DNA from 3 places in the Agarivorans sp. QJM3NY_25 genome. Region 2 is predicted to be linked to each of the others. Evidence: predicted binding sites of a transcription regulator. Region 2 holds the regulator's gene; each other region holds the start of a gene.
The links. The regulator NrdR, encoded in region 2, represses ribonucleotide reductase genes. The targets are predictions, from matches to a motif close to AAACACNANATNTNGTGTTT.
Positions count from the first base shown of each region.

Region 1: nrdA (class 1a ribonucleoside-diphosphate reductase subunit alpha) is a predicted target of NrdR. The motif match lies at 1,758-1,777, and genes of this name have one in related genera.
Region 3: nrdD (anaerobic ribonucleoside-triphosphate reductase) is a predicted target of NrdR. The motif match lies at 2,289-2,308, and genes of this name have one in related genera.

Region 1 covers NZ_CP194041.2:1,840,569-1,844,828, reverse strand. The annotation lists gene ubiG (bifunctional 2-polyprenyl-6-hydroxyphenol methylase/3-demethylubiquinol 3-O-methyltransferase UbiG) at 154-885, shown strand; gene ACRRSW_RS08535 (HAD family hydrolase) at 875-1,549, shown strand; gene nrdA (class 1a ribonucleoside-diphosphate reductase subunit alpha) at 1,839-4,124, shown strand; gene nrdB (class Ia ribonucleoside-diphosphate reductase subunit beta) at 4,172-4,260, shown strand, end outside.
Region 2 covers NZ_CP194041.2:3,414,105-3,418,364, reverse strand. The annotation lists gene glyA (serine hydroxymethyltransferase) at 1-422, shown strand, start outside; gene nrdR (transcriptional regulator NrdR) at 1,558-2,007, shown strand; gene ribD (bifunctional diaminohydroxyphosphoribosylaminopyrimidine deaminase/5-amino-6-(5-phosphoribosylamino)uracil reductase RibD) at 2,011-3,138, shown strand; gene ACRRSW_RS15670 (riboflavin synthase) at 3,144-3,800, shown strand; gene ribBA (bifunctional 3,4-dihydroxy-2-butanone-4-phosphate synthase/GTP cyclohydrolase II) at 3,869-4,260, shown strand, end outside.
Region 3 covers NZ_CP194041.2:2,450,605-2,454,864, forward strand. The annotation lists gene rsxC (electron transport complex subunit RsxC) at 1-920, opposite strand, end outside; gene rsxB (electron transport complex subunit RsxB) at 921-1,481, opposite strand; gene rsxA (electron transport complex subunit RsxA) at 1,489-2,067, opposite strand; gene nrdD (anaerobic ribonucleoside-triphosphate reductase) at 2,413-4,260, shown strand, end outside.

The DNA of each region.
Region 1 (4,260 bases), 1.6 Mb from region 2:
GAGAACTTTACCATAAAACCGACGCCTTAACAGGCCTGATGTCGCTCTTTTCTTTTAGAAAAATGAAAAACTACCGGAATTCAACAAAAGCTTGTGGCTAGGATGAACAAGTTCTTATAATACTTATAAATAATGACTTGGATAAAGAGACCAATGGAACAGCCAAATAACAGCCAAAATGTTGACCACCAAGAAATAGCACATTTTGCAGGCTTAGCCTCCCGTTGGTGGGATGAACAAGGGGATTTTAAAACCCTGCACCAGATCAATCCATTACGTCTCGACTATATTGAGCGGGGAGCCAAGGGACTATTTGGCAAGCAAGTCCTCGACATCGGTTGTGGTGGCGGAATATTAGCCGAGAGTATGGCCCTGCGAGGGGCTGATGTGACTGCGATCGATATGGGGCAAGAGCAAATTGAAGTCGCCAGATTGCACGCCTTAGAAACCGGGGCACAATTAACTTATCTGCAGACCACCGCCGAACAGCACGCCGAACAACAGCCTGCCCAATACGATGTGGTGACATGCATGGAAATGCTTGAGCATGTGCCCGATCCAAGCTCGGTAATTGCAGCATGCGCCAAATTGGTCAAACCCGGCGGTTACCTCTTTGTATCAACCATCAATCGTACCCCAAAAGCCTACCTGTTTATGATTCTGGCGGCAGAAAAACTGCTCAAGCTGGTTCCCAACGGAACCCATCAACATGATAAATTTATCCGTCCTTCAGAGTTGCTCAGCTGGGCTGATGAGCACGGCCTACAAAGTCAGGCCATTACCGGGGTACAATTTTACCCAGTGATTGAGCACTTTCGCTTAAGCCCTAATGTCGATGTGAATTACATGTTACAACTTGCCAAGCAGGATCAGGATGAACAATAAACTTGCGGTACTATTTGATTTAGATGGTACTTTATTAGACACCGCGCCTGATCTTGCAGCGGCCGCAAATCATGTACTAGCGCAGCACCAGCAACCACTCATTAGTTTAAGTGATGCTCGAACTTTAAGCTCCCATGGTGCCATGGGGCTACTGGGTTTTGGTTTTGGCGAAAGTTGGCATCAACAAGAGCAAACCAAACTGCGTCAACAATTACTCGACTTTTATCAGTCGAACATCTGCATCGACACTAATTTATTCCCTGGCATTCAGCAAACCTTAGCCTACTTAGACGCAACATCTACACCTTGGGGGATCGTGACAAACAAACCTGAAAGTTTAAGTCGGCAATTACTTGCTTACTTTACTGAGTTTGCGAGCTGTGCAACGCTAGTCGGAGGCGATACGGTTAGCCAGCGGAAACCGCATCCGGAACCCATGTTACATGCCTGCCAACAACTCAAAGTAGCAGCACAGCATTGTTTGTATGTTGGCGACGCTCTGCGTGACATCGAAGCTGGAAACAACACCCAGATGACGACTATTTTAGCCGAATGGGGCTATATTTCGGAAAATGACAATATCCACACTTGGCAAGCCGATTTACACTGTCAAAAAAGTGAGCAACTTGAACAGCTAATCGCCAAACATTTGGCTAAATTATAAACCGCTTCAAGTTTTCATAAAAATAAATAATTTTCTATTTTTATAGCAAAAAGAACTTGCATTAACGCCACGCTAACAAAGTCACATGGATAGCTAGTTAGTAAGCACTAACATATAGCGATTATCCGCATGTTATGCACAAGTTCTTCATTTTTCCAAGTCTTGCGAAATCGACAAAACCTCATTATCTTGTATCAAATAAATTTATAAACACTATATCTAGTAGTCAGGCAATATTTGCCATACTAGACAGCCAGTAGCACAAAATTAGGATATAGGCCCTCCATTCATGAATACAGATCTACTGATAACCAAACGTAGCGGTAAACAAGAAGCCATTAATTTGGATAAAATTCACCGAGTGATTACATGGGCCGCCGAGGGCCTTAAAAATGTATCCGTTTCACAGGTCGAACTAAAATCACATATTCAATTCTACGATGGTATGGCCACCAAAGATATCCATGAAACGATTATCAAGGCGGCTGCAGATCTAATTTCTCAAGAAACGCCCGATTACCAATTTTTAGCCGCTCGTTTAGCGGTTTTCCACTTACGAAAAAAAGCCTACGGTCAGTTTGAACCACCGAAGCTTTACGAACATGTGGTCAAACAATGTGAAGCTGGTCTTTATGACATGCATTTGCTGAAAGACTACACCGTGGAAGAATTTGCCCAAATGGATGAGTTTATCGATCACTGGCGCGATATGAACTTTTCCTATGCAGCAGTAAAACAGCTGGAAGGTAAATATCTAGTACAAAACCGCGTCACTGGCACGATCTACGAAAGTGCCCAATTTTTGTATATCCTAGTAGCAGCCTGTTTATTTGCCCATTATGACAAATCAGTTCGCTTGGATTACATTCGCCGTTTTTACGATGCGACCTCTTTATTTAAGATTTCCTTGCCAACACCGATCATGTCGGGAGTACGCACCCCAACCCGTCAATTCAGCTCCTGTGTATTGATTGAGTGTGGTGATAGCTTAGAGTCCATCAACGCCACCGCATCATCGATTGTAACTTACGTATCACAGCGTGCGGGCATTGGCATCAACGCTGGACGGATCCGCGCCTTGGGTAGTGAGATCCGTGGTGGAGAAGCCTTCCATACTGGATGTATCCCTTTCTATAAGTATTTTCAAACGGCGGTTAAATGCTGTTCACAAGGTGGTGTGCGTGGTGGCGCTGCAACTATCTTCTATCCATTCTGGCATCTCGAAGTCGAGTCACTATTAGTACTCAAGAACAACCGAGGCGTTGATGATAACCGGGTTCGTCATATGGACTACGGGGTGCAACTGAATCGGTTAATGTACCAACGTTTAGTGAAGGGTGAAAACATCACTTTATTTTCGCCCAGCGATGTACCGGGTTTATATGATGCATTTTTCGAAGATCAAGATACCTTCGAGCAGCTTTATCTAAAATACGAGCAAGACGCTAGTATCCGTAAACAGGCGATTAAAGCCGTTGATTTGTTCTCTTTATTGATGCAGGAACGTGCTTCTACCGGACGTATTTATATTCAAAACGTCGACCACTGTAATACCCATAGCCCATTTGATCCGGCTCAAGCACCAGTTCGTCAATCAAACCTTTGTTTAGAGATTGCACTGCCCACCAAACCGTTACAGCATGTGCATGATGAAAATGGTGAAATCGCCCTATGTACTCTATCGGCTTTCAATTTAGGTGCAATTGAAGATCTCAACGAATTGGAAGACTTGTCAGATCTTGCAGTTCGAGCCTTAGATAGCTTACTCGATTACCAAGACTACCCCATACTAGCAGCGAAAAAAGGGTCATTTGGCCGTCGCACCTTAGGGATTGGGGTCATTAACTATGCCTATTATTTGGCTAAGAATGGTTCCAAATACAGTGACGGTAGTGCCAACAATTTAACCCACCGCACCTTTGAGGCAATCCAGTACTGGCTGTTAAAAGCTTCGATGCGTCTTGCCAAGGAGCAAGGTGCCTGTCCGATGTTCAATGAGACCACCTATGCGCAAGGTATTCTACCCATCGATACCTATAAAAAATCGTTGGATCAATTAAGCAACGAGCCGCTGCATTACGATTGGGAAGAATTGCGCCAAGAAATCACCACTTACGGCTTACGTAACTCAACCTTATCGGCCTTGATGCCATCGGAAACCTCCAGCCAAATTTCCAACGCGACCAATGGCATTGAACCGCCACGCGGTTACGTCAGTGTAAAAGCCAGTAAAGACGGCATTCTAAAACAAGTGGTGCCTGACTTTGGAAACCTCAAAAATAGCTACGAGTTACTTTGGGATATTCCAAATAATGACGGTTATTTGCAATTAGTGGGTTTAATGCAAAAGTTTGTTGACCAAAGTATTTCGGCTAATACTAACTACGATCCATCACGCTTTGTGGGTAATCGAGTCCCCATGAAAATCTTGATTGCCGACCTGCTAACCGCCTATAAATATGGCGTAAAAACTCTGTATTATCATAATACTCGTGATGGAGCTAGCGACCAGCACGATAATATGAAACCCGAGCCAGAAGATGATGATTGCGCCGGCGGTGCATGTAAAATTTAAGCCAAGTTTACGCGCTTAGGCGCAAAAAATTGTTAGGAATAATGTAGATGAACTACTCAATTTTCACCCAAACAGCCAACGATTCCACCAAAGAACCCATGTTCTTTGGTCAGCCAGTAAACGTGGCTCGTTATGA
Region 2 (4,260 bases):
AAGCGATGGAGCCAGAGTTCAAGCAATACCAACAGCGCGTCTTAGATAACGCTAAAGCGATGGTTGCGGTGATGCAAGAGCGTGGTTATAAAATCGTGTCAAATGGTACTGAAAACCATTTGTTCTTGGTCGATTTAATCGACAAAGATATTACGGGCAAAGATGCTGACGCAGCTCTGGGTCGCGCCAATATTACGGTGAACAAAAACTCGGTGCCAAATGATCCTCGTTCACCTTTTGTGACCAGTGGTTTACGTATTGGTACTCCAGCAATTACTCGTCGCGGTATTGATGTCGCAGCTGCAAAAGAGCTTGCGGGCTGGATGTGTGATGTACTGGATAATTTACAAGATGATACTGTTATTGAGCGTGTCAAAGGCCAAGTGTTAGAACTTTGCCAACGTTTCCCTGTCTATGGTTAAGTAGCCAGTGAAATAGTTAGGGACTAACAGTGTTAAAAAAGGAGGCTTTGAGCCTCCTTTTTTTATTGGTGTGAAAAATAGACTTTGTTGTCAACAACTACTATTGTTTAATTTATTACTAGTGGGTTGAGTTCAGTAATGATACTACTTTATTATTGGTGCTATTTTTGCTTGTTATCTCAAATAGTAAGGAACAGTCAAATTACTACCGTGGTTGGTCAATTCTAAGAGAGAGAAATGTAATGGATATGAGCACTTTAAAAAATGCAAAGCGTTTGGTGATCCTACAGTTGTTTATTTGGGGGGCTTTTATGTTGTTAGTGCTTGCTAATTAGCGAAGGTAAACCGCTATCGTGCATTTTTATATGTGCAGTCTAGCTATTTTCGTCGAGCTGCTTGCATACGGCGGCGTTCGCTATCCTACTCTTTAACTTTCAGTCTTCGGGTTCGAGCCTTACAGGTTTATGTCTCGTAGGTTAAACTATGCATCTTCATTGTATCAATGCCTCGTATTTAGAATTAATCATGCGGTGATATTTTTAGCTGGCTAATTATTTTGCCGTGATCAAAGCTACGCTATCCCAATGGCCTTACTACCAGAGCTTGTTGCTCTTTATAAACATGTAATTCTTATCCTTCTCAGGGTGGGCGAGAGCGTGAATGCCGATTCATTGAGCAAGGTGATTGTGTTGCCATCAATATTTGAAACCGACTGTGTAAATTATCCATTTAGTGTGCAACTACTGTTTGAGCATCGATCAGAGTCAGCTCCAATAAAGTTGGCTTCCTCCTTGGTGATTCTTTTAATAAGAGGATTACTTTTGGTCGAACTGGAGTGAGTAAAGCTTATAGTCAAATATACTCGTAATAGTGGTAAGCATATTCTAAATATATCTAGTTAGTTGATGCTGTGCTTGGAATCGTTGAGTTGTGAGCATTATTATTTGGCTAAATATAGGTATTTACTGTTGTAGATGAGCGCTATTTTGGAACGAGCTGATAAACTATGTATGGTGTGATTCATCAGTGCGAATGATTTTAAGCTGCAAAATATTCCTCACTTAGCTTATAGCGAGCCTGTACCTTCGTTGCCTAACCGGATAAAATCACGGCAGGTTTTTTAAAGGTTATGCGCATGTACTGTCCATTTTGTTCCGCTCATGAAACTAAAGTTATTGATTCTCGTTTGGTTGCTGATGGCCACCAAGTGCGCAGACGTCGAGAATGTTTAGAGTGTCATGAGCGTTTTACCTCATTTGAAGTCGCGGAACTGGTGATGCCCCGAGTTATCAAAGGCAACGGTATTCGCGAACCTTTTAATGAAGAGAAAATGCGCTCAGGTATGATGCGCGCGCTAGAAAAGCGTCCTGTGAGTGTTGATCAGGTTGAACAAGCGGTGAACAAAATAAAGTCTCACCTTCGAGCCACTGGTGAGCGAGAAGTCGAGACCAAACTGATTGGTAAGGTGGTGATGGAGCAGTTGATCATGTTGGATAAAGTCGCTTATGTGCGGTTTGCATCGGTTTATCATTCTTTTGAAGACATTAAAGAGTTTAGCGAAGAGATTGCTAAGTTGGAAAAGTAGCGAATGTTTTCTGCACTTGATTGTCAATTTATGGCTCGGGCGATAGCCTTAGCGAAGCTGGGCCGATATACCACGGCACCAAATCCTAACGTTGGTTGTGTCATTGTTAAAGATGGTCGTATCATCGGTGAAGGTTACCATCGACAAGCGGGTCAAGGACACGCTGAGGTAAACGCAGTTACGGATGCAAAACAAGCCGGTTTCAGCCTTGATGGCGCGTGTTGTTATGTCACCTTAGAACCTTGTAGCCATGTAGGTCGAACTGGTTCTTGTGCTGCCATGATCGTCGAGCTAGGGATCACGGAAGTGGTAATTGCTATGATTGATCCCAACCCACAAGTGGCGGGCAAGGGAATTGCCATGCTCGAACAGGCAGGCGTTAAGGTTCGTCTTGGCTTAATGGAATCGGCGGCTCGTGCGTTAAATCCTGGCTTCTTGAGCCGAGTTGAGCGAAAGCGACCCTTTGTACGCTTAAAGCTAGCGGGTTCTATCGATGCTAAAACGGCATTAGCCAATGGTGAAAGTCAGTGGATTACCTCGACTCATGCCCGCAGTGATGTGCAACGAGAGCGGGCTGCTAGTCACGCTATATTATCCACTGCAACAACTGTCATTCGGGATAACGCAAGTTTAAATGTACGTCATCATCAACTGGGCAGCTTGGCTGAACAGCTCGATCGATCGACCTTACGCCAGCCGCTTAGGGTGATTATCGATCGTCAGCAACGCTTGAACTCTGCGCCAAAAACACTGGATATTTTTAAGGACCCATCATCGCTATGCTTGGCTGGGTTTGCTGAGCAAAACCAACTTGATGTGGCGAAACAATTCACAATTGCTAAGGGTGAGCATTGGTTAGAGCGCCTTATGGCAGCTTTAGCTTCCGCGGAGATTAATGACTTGTGGGTCGAAGCTGGGGCCAGTTTGGCGGCAGCTTTACTCAAAGCAAATTTGGTTGACCAGTTGATTGTTTATCAGGCGGGGCTACTGATGGGCGCGGATGCTCAAAGTTTGGTGGCTCTTAACGGATACCAACAGATGAAGCAGCTTCAATCTTGGCGTTGCCTAGATATTCGTCGTATTGGTCCAGACACAAAAACCATCTGGGTTCCCCAGAATGAGGAAGCGTAATAATAATGTTTACTGGTATCATTGAAGCTCTCGGTGAAATAAAGAGCTTGGAGCATCGTCAGGGTGATGTACGTTTGAGAATTGCCTGCGCCAAGCTAAATATGGAAGATGTTTGTTTAGGGGATAGTATTGCAGTTAACGGGATTTGTTTAACTGTGGTTGAGTATGGCGGACAATATTTTTGTGCAGATGTCTCAACTGAAACCTTGAGTCTAACTTCTTTAGCTGGTTGTAAGCAGGGTGATAAAGTGAACTTGGAAAAGGCGATGTTAGCCACAAGTCGCTTTGGGGGACATATTGTTAGTGGACATGTGGATGGTTTAGCCGAAGTACTTAGTATTAGTCCTAGTGCCCGTGCGGTGAACATTTGGCTACAAGTCCCCAAGGATCTCGCGCGTTATATTGCCCATAAGGGTTCGGTCACTGTCGATGGCATTAGTCTCACGGTGAATGAGGTCAATCAGCAACAGTTGCGCCTGACTATCATTCCGCATACAGCTGAACAAACAACCATTGCAAATTGGTCTGTAGGTCAAAAAATTAACTTGGAAGTCGATGTCATCGCTCGCTATGTGGAGCGATTATTTGGTTACGCAGAAGAGAATAAATCATCATCGAAGATCGATGCTGCATTTCTAGCGCAACATGGTTTTGTGAAATAAAGCGGTGCCTAGTGCTCCAAAGGCTAGCACGCTAAATAGGCCCCCTTATTAAGTTTAGAAGGTTTGTTATGTCATTAAGCAGTATTGAAGAAATTATTGAAGATTTACGCCATGGAAAAATGGTGGTGCTCATGGATGATGAAGATCGTGAGAACGAAGGCGATATTATTATGGCCGCAGACATGGTGACCCCAGAAGCGATCAATTTTATGGCTACCCATGGTCGCGGTCTAATTTGTTTACCCATGACGAGACAGCGTTGTCAGCAATTAAAATTGCCACTGATGGTGGATGTAAACACCGAACAATTTTCAACTAATTTTACCGTTTCTATTGAAGCGGCAGAAGGTGTAACTACCGGCATTTCAGCCGCCGATCGTGCTCGCACTGTGCAAGCCGCCGTGGCTGCGAATGCTGGGCCTGCGGACATCGTGATGCCTGGGCATATCTTTCCTTTAAT
Region 3 (4,260 bases), 960 kb from region 2:
TTAGCTGGCTGTTCAACCAAATCTCCGGCGATAGTTACGATTCGAGAGATCAATGGTTCACCGATATCAACTGCACGATGAACCGCATAGGCAGTTCCAACATTCTGCACCAACATTCCTAAATCGATAGGTAATTGACTGGCAGTGACTTGTTGTCCGGTTAAAATTTCGATCAGTTGTTTTTCCCCGCCAGAAGGATACTTGGTGGGAATGCTACGGATGATAATCGAATCATTGGTGTGCTTGCTTAAGGCTTCAATTGCTTCCGGTTTATCATTTTCAATGGCAATAATTGTTAACTTCGGCTGCAGCGCTGTTTGTAATATTTGTACCCCTTTAATGACTTCGGCTGGGTAATTGCGCATTAAACAGTCATCAGCCGTAATATAAGGCTCACATTCGGCGCCGTTAATAATGAGTATATCTAAGGGCTTATGTGGGCTTATTTTTAGAGCCGTGGGGAATCCAGCTCCACCCATACCGGCGATCCCAGATTGATGGACTCGCTGGCAAATAAGTTCTGGGGTTTGTTGATTTTGGCTAAGGGGGGCAGGCCAAACCGCATCTCGTTGTTGTTCATCGACCTTAATCACGATCGCTAACTCTGGAATAGCAGAGGCGTGCGCTGTGACACGAGGTTCTATCGCAACAATGGTACCGGAGCATGAGGCATGCACCGGAGGCGCTTGATAAAACTGCGACTCATTTAATGCTTGTCCACGGAGTACTTTTTGGCCGACGACAACTAATAATTTGGCAGCGCTGCCAATGTGTTGTTGTACAGGAATGGTGAGATACTCAGGGTTCGCCAGCCACTCTGGTTTTTCGCAATTAATCAGCTGTTTATTGGTTTCAGGATGAACCCCACCTTGGTAGTTCCAGGTAAAGCCTTGTTTTATTTTTTCTAGCCAAGCCACCATCTATTTCAGTTCCTCAATGATTGAGACGTCAATTTGGTTTAATTTCCAATCCCAATTTTTGGTGGTTGTCTCAATTGGACGCATTTCGATACAATCAGTTGGGCAGGGGGCAACGCACAACTCGCAACCGGTACATTCTTTTGCGATCACCGTGTGCATGTGTTTATTGGAACCCATAATCGCGTCTACTGGACAAGCTTGAATGCACTTGGTGCAACCGATACAAGCATCTTCAACAATAAAGGCGACTTTTTTACGGTCGTCTTCTTTCACTGCTGCTGCATCTAAAGGAATTGCTTCCACACCGAGTAAATCTGCGATTTTAGCGATAGTTTCGTCCCCGCCGGGAGGGCACTTATTGATGGGCTCACCATTGGCGATGGCTTCGGCGTAGGGACGACATCCAGGGTGACCACACTGGCCACACTGCGTTTGCGGCAATAAGCTTTCGACTTGATCCGCAATTGGATTGCCTTCCACCTTATATTTAATTGCGGCATAACCAAGAATGGCGCCAAATACTAAGGCCAATAGAGTAATGGTAATTAAGGCTACTAACATGCTGTGGTTACTTAATTAGGCCGGCAAAACCGACGAAGGCTAAAGACATGAGTCCAGCGGTGATCATCGCGATCGCAGCCCCTTTAAAAGGGAGGGGAATATCGGCAACGACTAAACGTTCGCGCATGGCAGAAAATAGTATCAGTACTAATGAGAAACCGACCGCAGCCCCAAAACCATAAATGATGGACTCAAATAGATCATGCTGCTCATTTATATTTAATAGCGCCACGCCCAACACCGCACAGTTGGTGGTAATTAAGGGTAAATAGATCCCCAATACGCGGTGCAATGCGGGGCTAGCTTTTTGGACAAACATTTCCGTAAATTGAACCACAACTGCGATCACAAGGATAAAACTCATGGTACGCAAATAGGTGATATCTAGTGGTGCCAAAATATACTGTTCGACCAGATACGAGCACATAGAAGCCAGAGTCAATACAAATGTAGTGGCTAATGCCATTCCTATAGCGGTTTCTACTTTGCTAGAAACCCCCATGAAGGGACACAGGCCCAAGAACTTAACCAGTACAAAGTTGTTAACCAGTACGGTACTAATCAATAACAACAGATATTCAGTCATTTATATAAGATGCAGCCAAACAAAAGCGTATTATCCCCGTTTGTGGTCTTTATAACAACCGTGAGATCACTGTGGAAAAAGGCCATAAATTTTGCCGTGATTTGTGGAGCATTTTTAGGCAAACAGATAAGCTTTTTTAGCTTAGCTTGATCTTGATCATTTGATTTTGCTTTAACGTTTAAACTTCTCGACTACCATATCTAGTGGGAACTACAATTCTCAACCACAATATATGGTTATCCGATCATCCAGATGCTTTTTTATACAATATCGACAGCTAAGCCTTTGGTAGCGCGGGTTCCGCAATTTTCTAATGAATGAGTGAGTAAAATTGGAGCGTAAATCGTGAAAACAGTCGTGATCAAGCGAGACGGAAGCCGTGTACCTTACGACGCTAAACGGATTGTTGACGCCGTATTGAAAGCCGCAGAGGCTTTAGGCGTAAAAGATAATCTTGTCGCATTACAAATAGCGCAGCAGGTGACCGAACAATTTATCAATCTGGCAGAAGTTGATATCAACGACATTCAAGCGTCAGTTGAAAATTGCCTGATGGAAAATGACAATAAGACTTTGGCTCGCGCCTATATTGAGTATCGTCATGATCGAGATGTTGCCCGCGACAAACGTAGCGTTTTAAATAACGAAATCAGAGGACTGGTCGAGCAAAGTAATGCCGCCTTGCTTAATGAGAACGCCAATAAAGATAGCAAAGTGATCCCGACTCAACGTGATCTTTTAGCCGGGATTGTTGCAAAGCATTATGCGAAAACCCATTTGTTACCTCGAGATGTTGTTAAGGCTCACGATAGCGGTGAGATCCACTTCCATGACTTAGACTACGCTCCATTTTTTCCGATGTTTAATTGTATGCTAATTGACCTTGAAGGCATGCTCACTGGTGGTTTTAAAATGGGCAATGCTGAAATTGAGACGCCAAAGTCCATTTCTACTGCAACTGCGGTGACAGCGCAGATTATTGCTCAGGTTGCGAGTCATATTTATGGTGGCACAACTATCAATCGAATTGATGAGATTCTGGCGCCTTATGTTCTCAAAAGTCATGAAAAGCATTTAGCTACTGCTAAACAATGGGAAATAGCGGATCAAGAGGCTTATGCGAAAGCACAAACTGAGAAAGAATGTCATGATGCTTTTCAGTCTTTAGAGTATGAAGTGAATACTTTACATACAGCCAACGGGCAAACACCGTTTGTCACCTTCGGTTTTGGTTTAGGCTCCTGTTGGGCGGCACGGTTGATTCAGCGCTCAATTTTACAAAATCGTATTGCAGGTTTAGGCAAAAATGCCAAAACCGCGGTATTCCCTAAATTGGTCTTTGCGATTAAAGATGGTTTAAATCATAAGCCTGAAGATCCAAGTTACGATATTAAACAACTTGCCTTAGAGTGTGCATCTAAACGAATGTACCCTGATATTTTGAACTACGACAAAGTCGTTGAAGTGACCGGTTCTTTTAAAACCCCAATGGGGTGTCGCAGTTTCTTGGGACCTTATCAAGAGGGCGGTAAAGAAGTCCATGATGGTCGAAATAACCTCGGTGTTGTCAGTTTAAATTTACCGCGGATAGCCATCGAAGCAAAAGGGGATGAACAACGATTCTATGAGTTGTTAGACCAACGTTTAAGTATCGCCAAGCAAGGTCTTGATACCCGAATAGAGCGTCTAAAAGGGGTGAAAGCCAAAGTTGCTCCTATTTTATATATGGAAGGAGCTTGTGGTGTTCGCTTAAACGCCGAAGACGATGTCTCCAAAATATTTGAAAATGGTCGAGCTTCTATTTCATTGGGTTATATTGGTCTACATGAAACAGTAAATGCTTTATATGCTGATGACCAACATGTTTACGATAGTAAACAGTTACGACAAAAGGCCCTTGGGATCGTAACGGCGCTGAAACAAGCAACTCTGCGTTGGGAGAAAGAAAGTGGGTATGCTTTCAGCTTGTATAGTACGCCTAGTGAGAATTTATGTGACCGTTTCTGCCGTTTAGATGCGAAGAAGTTTGGGGTGATAGCAGGAGTCACGGATAAAGGTTATTACACCAATAGTTTCCATTTGGATGTAGAGAAACAGGTCAATCCCTTTGATAAGATCGACTTTGAACAGCCTTACCCTGCGATCTCTAGCGGCGGGTTTATTTGCTATGGTGAATATCCAAATATGCAACAT